DNA from 2 places in the Halomonas sp. DP3Y7-2 genome. Region 1 is predicted to be linked to the other one. Evidence: predicted binding sites of a transcription regulator. Region 1 holds the regulator's gene; the other holds the start of a gene.
The links. The regulator sigma-54, encoded in region 1, starts transcription at its own class of promoters, with help from an activator protein. The targets are predictions, from matches to a motif close to TGGCACNNNNNTTGCTNT.

Region 1 (3,410 bases):
AGCGGGTGACGGCGTCGAGTATGGGAGTAGCGTTCCAGCAGAATCCGCGCGTCGCTGGTGAGGTAGACGACCTGGCAGTCGATGGGACCTTGCTTCAGCGCCGTCAGCTGTGCGGGAAAACGCTCCAGCGCCTCGGGCAGATTGCGCGCATCGACACTGACGGCAATGCGCTGTGAATGTCCATTCTCCAGCTCTTCGACCAGTGACCCCAGCAGCGTCGCTGGCAAGTTGTCGATGGCATAGAAGCCCAGGTCTTCGAGAGCCTGAAGCGCCACGGACTTTCCCGAGCCAGAGCGACCACTGATGATCACGAGCTGCATGTCCTGTCTCCTTGGCAGGGGGCGATAAGAGGGCAGTTGGTGTCAGGCGGTCACCGCGCGGTGACGGCCAGATCACGCTCGATCAGAGCGTGCTATCTAGCTAGATGGTAATCAGCTAAATGGCAATCAGCTAGAGGTTAATCAGCGAGTTCCCCATCAGCGAGGCCCCTGTTAGCGAGGCGCCATTCGTCAAGGCGCCAGGCAAGGCGTGCGCCATCAAGACATAGGATCAAGGCGCTTTCGGTGCGTGCCGTCAGGTCGTGGCGTCGCCGGGGGCTTGCTGGCGAATCGCTTCCTGCAAGCGCTCGTGCAGCTCGCGCTGGGACGTCGCGTGGCGCAGGCGATGTCGGGTATCGGCGTCATTCATGACCCCGGCCACCTGTCCCAGCAGGGCAAGGTGAGCATCATCCGCTTCCTCAGGCACCAGCAAGACAAATACCAGGTCCACCGGTTCGCCGTCGATGGCGTCGAAATCAATCGGCTCTGCCAGCTTGAGAAAGCCAGAGATAGGGGCCTTACAGTGCGGGTTGCGAGCATGCGGAATGGCCACGCCATTGCCGATGCCGGTGCTACCCAGACGTTCGCGGCCGATCAGGCGACTGAAGACTTCCTGGCTATCCAGGCTTGGTGTGTTCTGCGCAATGAAGGTGCTGAAAAATTCCAGCACCCTCTTCTTGCTGCCCCCCGGGACGTCAAATAGCGTGCGCTCGGGGGGGAGAATGGCATCCAATGTCATGAGAGGTCAGCGAATTCCGGCGCCTTGGGCGCGGGCTTGGGATTTTTCCTTGTGCTTGACGAGCTGGCGGTCCAGCTTGTCGGCAAGGGCGTCGATGGCGGCGTACATGTCGCCGTCCTGGGCTTCTGCATGCAGGTCTGCACCGGCAGCGTGAAGCGTACAGGCAGCCTGTTGGCGCTCCTTCTCCACCGAGAGGGTGACCTGCACATTGGTGATGTTGTCGTAGTGGCGCTCCACACGGGCGAGCTTCTCTTGTACGTAGTCACGCAGGGGATCGGTCAATTCGACGTGGTGGCCGGTAATGTTGACTTGCATGACAAGGCTCCTTGCTCTTGCGGGTGGTAGCTCGATTGTAACCCTTTTTCCGATCCTGCAAACCCCCCTGCTTCTACGCATTAAGACGCAGATGTCGTGCGATATTTCAAGCGCTTGCGCTTTTCATGTAACTGCGCTACGCGCTCTGCTCGCTGCCTGTCTCGAGCCATCTGACCGGGCTCAGCGCAGGCGCTTGCGCTCGCTTGAAGAGGGAATATTCATCGCTTCTCGATACTTGGCGACGGTGCGTCGGGCGACGTTGACACCGTCTTCGGCGAGCAGCTCCACCAATTTGCTGTCAGACAGCGGTTTGCGAGGCGGCTCCTGCTGGATCAGCGACTTGATCATGGCGCGTATGGCAGTGCTGGAATGGGCATCCCCATCCTGGCCCACCTGGCTGGAAAAGAAATACTTGAGCTCGAACACTCCCCGTGGCGTATGCACGAATTTCTGGGTCGTCACCCGTGAGATGGTCGATTCGTGCATCTCGACCTTGGCCGCAATGTCTGCCAACACCAGTGGTTTCATGGCGGCTTCACCCTGCTCGAGGAAGTCGAGCTGCCGCTCCATGATTTCGCGTCCGACCCTCAACAGGGTGTCGTTGCGGCTTGCCAGGCTCTTGATCAGCCAGCGTGCCTCCTGCAGGTGGTCCTTCAGAAACTGGTTGTCCTGGCTCTTGTCGGCCCGTCGGATCAAGGCCGCATAGTCGGGTTGAATGCGCAGGCGTGGCATCGCCTCAGGGTTCAGCTCGACGCGCCAGCCTTCTTCGGTGTGGCGGACCACCAGATCGGGAATGACATAGTCGTTGTCGCTGTCGCCGTACTGGCTGCCAGGCCTAGGGTCGAGGCCACGGATCAGTTCGATGACATCGTCCAGCTGCTCTTCGGTCAGGCTCAGGCGGCGCTTCAGCAGACGACGATCACCGCTGGCCAGCGCCTCGAGAAACTGGCGTACCAGTCTTCCCGCCTGGGGCAGAAGGGGGGTGTCACGGGGCAGGCTGTCCAGTTGCAGCTGCAGGCATTCGCGCAAGTCTCGGGCAAATACACCGGTAGGTTCGAATTGCTGCAGCCTGGCCAGTACCGACGCCACGTCCTGCAGGGGCGGGGCAGCAGCGTCGTCATCGGCCAGGCCCTGGGCGATATCGTCAAGGTGTCCCACCAGGTAGCCATCGCCGTTGACCGCGTCAATCAGGCACTCTGCGATGCGCCTGTCATTATCATTGAGGTCCAGCAGGGCCAGCTGCCAGCTAAGGTGGCCATGCAGGGATTGCCCGCTGGCCTGGCGCTCGAAGTCAGGCGCCTCGGCGCTGCCGGCCGGGGCGGTGCCAAGGTCTTGATAGGTATCGGACCAGTCGCTGTCGACCGTTAGCTCGGAGGGGATCTCGTCGGCCCAGTCGTCGTCCTTGCTGTCCTTGACCTGCAGCTCGCCGAATTCATCCTCCAGCTCGAGCATCGGGTTGGCCTCGAGCGCCTGCTGGACTTCCTGGCGCAGGTCCAGCGTGGAAAGCTGGAGCAGGCCAATAGCCTGTTGCAGCTGAGGGGTCATGGTCAGCTGGGTGCCGATCTTCAGCTGCAGTGACGCCTTGAGGGCCATGATGTGACTTCCGTTCGTGGAGCTGAAAAGCCTTACCCTAACGGCGGGTCAGGTACCATGCAAGCTTCTTGCCAACTTGTGGGCAGGGGGTGGCGCGCAGGGCTTGCTATGCCCCGCATGCGCGTCAGTGCAAGGTCGAGCGGGCGCCATGAAGACCCTGCCAATATAGCGGCCCGGCAGCGCCCGTGGTGGCTAAAGGCGAAAGTTTTCGCCGAGATAGACTTCCTTGACGCGCTGGTTGGCAAGGATCGACTCGGCACTGCCTTCGGCGATGATCTGGCCGTCGCCGACAATGTAGGCGCGGTCACAGATGTCCAGCGTCTCGCGCACGTTGTGGTCGGTGATCAAGACGCCGATATCACGAGCCTTGAGCTGGCGAATGATCGACTTGATCTCGCCGACGGAGATCGGATCCACCCCGGCAAAGGGTTCGTCGAGCAGAATGA
Region 2 (3,410 bases), on a different contig from region 1:
GCGTCATGCTGCTGTTTCCCGGAGCCAATCTCCTGCTGACGGTGGTCCTGGTCATGCAGCCCGGCGAAACGACCATCAATGAGCATGGTGAGCGCGAGCGGGGGCATCAAGGGGTGATGGCCGTCAAGTCGCTGCTTACCGTAGGCATCTGGGTCAGCTGCTTTTTCCTGTTCTGACGGCGGTACCATCGCCGACCACGCACCGCTCAGCCGATTCTGAGCCCATGCTGCCGGAGCTTGCGCACCACGCTCGGCTGGCTGATCCCCAGGCGCTCGGCAATGGCGTAAGTGCTGGACAGCGTTCGGCAGCAGTCCGCCAGAATCTCTCGCTCGACCCGGGCAAGCGTCTCTTTCAGACCCTCCCCGTCGCCCCTGCCTGGCGACGCCCAGATGTCCTCCGCCGTATTCCTCGAGCCCGTCACGCTCCTGCTGTCGTCGGAGGCACGCCCGATCTCCTCCGTGGCCGCGCCAGCAGCAACCGCGGAGGGGGAGAATGTCGGGGACGTCACCTGGCCCGATGCTTCCGGCGCGGCCGCCGCGGGCACCTGCGTGCCGGGCAGCACTTCGCGTGCCTGAATCACATCGTCACTGGCGAGCCAAGCCCGCTCCATGACGTTCTCCAGTTCGCGCACATTGCCGGGCCACTCCCACCCCATCAGGGCCTGCCAGACGTCCCGTGCCAGCATCTTGTCTCGCCCGTAGCGCCGGTTGAGCCGCGCAAGCTGACGTTCGACAAGGCCCGGAATGTCCTCTCGCCGCTCGCGCAGGGGCGGCAGGGTGACGGGAATGACATTCAGCCGATAGTAGAGATCCAGTCGAAACAGTCCCTCCTCGACCCGCGCCGAGAGATCCTGATTGGTGGCGACGACCAGACGAAAATCGACGCGCCGGGGCGCTCGGTCCCCTAGTCGCGTGATGCTGCCGTCCTGGATGGTCTTGAGCAGCTTGGTCTGCACCGACAGCGGCAGCTCACCAATCTCGTCGAGAAACAGCGTGCCGCCCTCAGCCTGCTCGATCAGCCCCTTGCGGCCACCGGGGGCCGCTCCGGAAAAGGCGCCCTGGCAGTAGCCAAACATCTCGGACTCGAACAGGCTTTCCGGGATGGCGGCGCAGTTGACGTCGATGAACGGCCCTTCCCTGCGTGAACTCCAGCGATGAAGCTGGCGAGCGAACGCCGTCTTGCCGACCCCTGACTCTCCCAACATCAGCACGGTAGCGTCGGTAGGGGCCACACGCTTGAGCAAGAGCGCCACCTCGCCCATGAGCTGACTCTTGACCTCGAGATGCCCCAGCTCCTGTTCCTGCAAGCCACTCTGGAGGCCACTCTCCGACTCGATCGCGTGACCGCGTCTCAAGTGCTCGCTGAAGCGTCGCTGCAGCAGCGCGTACTCCTGCTGCAACAGCTGCAGGTCGGTCAAGTCCATGGAGCGACTCACCACGGCGATAAGGCGCTCGCCTTGAAACACCGGATGTGCCTGGGCAATCACCCGCCGCCCGGTGCCTGTGTGCTGCACCAGTTGGGTGGGTTTGCCCGTGCGAATGACTTCAAGACTGACCGACGGCGTCAACACGCCCTCCGCTTCGAGCCGCTGCACGCTGGTGGCACAGAGCTCTTCACAGGACATGCCGTAGACCGCCGCCGCTCCGGGACTGACGTCCCGTATATGGCCATCGGGCGCGACGATAAAGAAGTGATCGTGCGCCGTGTCGATAATCGTCTTAAGTATCAGCGCATCGTCAGTCATCGGCGATCCATAAACGCATCATTGATGCAAAAGTGTATCACGGCCAGCCCCGCCATTGATTCAATAGTGAATCAACGAGCCCCGGATATCGCTCCGTGTACGGCAACTTCGTGCACATTTTTTGCGCCTTTAGTATAACAATCGCAGAACTGGCACACCTCCTGCTTAAACAAACCTATGCATGCCTGGCCAGTCGTCTGGCCAAGGTGACCTCATCAGCGATGTCAGGAGTTCCAGTGAGCGACTTCAACCAACCCCTCGGCGGCAACGAAATGCCTCGCTTCGGCGGTCCAGCCACCATGATGCGCCTGCCTACTCAGGATAGCGCCCAGGGGCTCGATGCCGCCTTCATCGGCATTCCCATGGACATCGGTACGTCCAACCGTCCCGGCACTCGCCTGGGGCCGCGCCAGATTCGCGACGAGTCGCGCATGCTGCGTCCCTACAACATGGCAACGGGGGCCGCGCCCTTCGACAGCCTGCAGGTGGCAGATATCGGCGACGTGCCGATCAACACCTTCAACCTGCCGAAGAACCTGGACATCATCTCCGGTTTCTATGACCAGGTACTGGCCCATGACTGTGTGCCGCTCACCCTGGGCGGCGATCACACGCTGACCTGGCCGATCCTGCGCGCCATCGCCAAGAAGCACGGCCCCGTTGGCCTGATCCACATCGATGCCCACGCTGACGTCAACGAGCACATGTTCGGTGAAGAAGTCGCTCACGGCTGTCCGTTCCGCCGGGCTCAGGAAGAAGGCCTGCTGGACGCCAACCGTGTGGTGCAGATCGGCCTGCGTGGCACCGGCTATGCCGCTGAAGACTTCGACTGGTGCCGCCAGCAAGGCTTCCGCGTGGTGCAGGCCGAGCAGTGCTGGCACAAGTCGCTGGAGCCCCTGATGGCTGAGGTTCGCGAGCAGATGGGCGATGGCCCGGTCTACATCTCGTTCGACATCGACGGCCTTGACCCCTCCGTCGCACCGGGCACCGGCACCGTCGAAATGGGCGGTCTGACCTCGGCCCAGGGCCTGGAAATCGTGCGCGGCGCCAAGGGACTCAACATTGTGGGTGGTGATCTGGTGGAGGTCTCCCCGCCCTACGACCCCAGCGGCAACACTGCGCTGATGGGGGCCACCCTGCTGTATGAAATGCTGTGCGTGCTGCCCGGCGTCAAGCGCCGTGACTGACCGTTGACAGGGCCAGGGAGAGGCCCTGGTTCGTCCCTATGAGGCGCTCCTTAAGGAGCGCCGAACACTACAACATCAAAGAGTGACCCTCCCATGTCTTCCCATCTGCACTCTGCCGACAAGATCACCACCGAAGGGGGCAAGCTAAGCACCCACGGTCTGCTCAAGTTCCTGATCCCGTCTGTGATCGGCATCCTGCTGTTCCTGGTACCTTTCTCCGTAGGCGACACCATCAATATCGGCATGGGCTTGGCCGCCGACTGGCTCAAGGCCACGCTTGGCGATGCGCTGCCGGCCATTGCCACGGTGGTACTCACGCTATCGCTGGTGCTGACGCTGCTGGTCAAGCTGACCAAGCCCGGCTGGGCTAGCCAAGGTGCCCTGAAAGAGCTGTTCGACATCGCGCCGCTGTGGGTCGTCATGCGCGCGCTGGGCGCCCTTTTTGCCTTGATGACCTACTTCCAGGTCGGGCCCGAGAT

Region 2: the regulator sigma-54 is predicted to act here: its motif matches at 1,895-1,912, upstream of speB (agmatinase).

The regions. Positions count from the first base shown of each region.
Region 1 is NZ_JAHVKJ010000008.1:130,182-133,591, forward strand. It holds gene rapZ (RNase adapter RapZ) at 1-320, opposite strand, end outside; gene ptsN (PTS IIA-like nitrogen regulatory protein PtsN) at 574-1,056, opposite strand; gene hpf (ribosome hibernation-promoting factor, HPF/YfiA family) at 1,063-1,371, opposite strand; gene KUV45_RS10410 (RNA polymerase factor sigma-54) at 1,552-2,964, opposite strand; gene lptB (LPS export ABC transporter ATP-binding protein) at 3,157-3,410, opposite strand, start outside.
Region 2 is NZ_JAHVKJ010000002.1:87,016-90,425, forward strand. It holds gene KUV45_RS03640 (DUF805 domain-containing protein) at 1-176, shown strand, start outside; gene KUV45_RS03645 (sigma-54-dependent Fis family transcriptional regulator) at 206-1,744, opposite strand; gene speB (agmatinase) at 1,981-2,931, shown strand; gene KUV45_RS03655 (YjiH family protein) at 3,025-3,410, shown strand, end outside.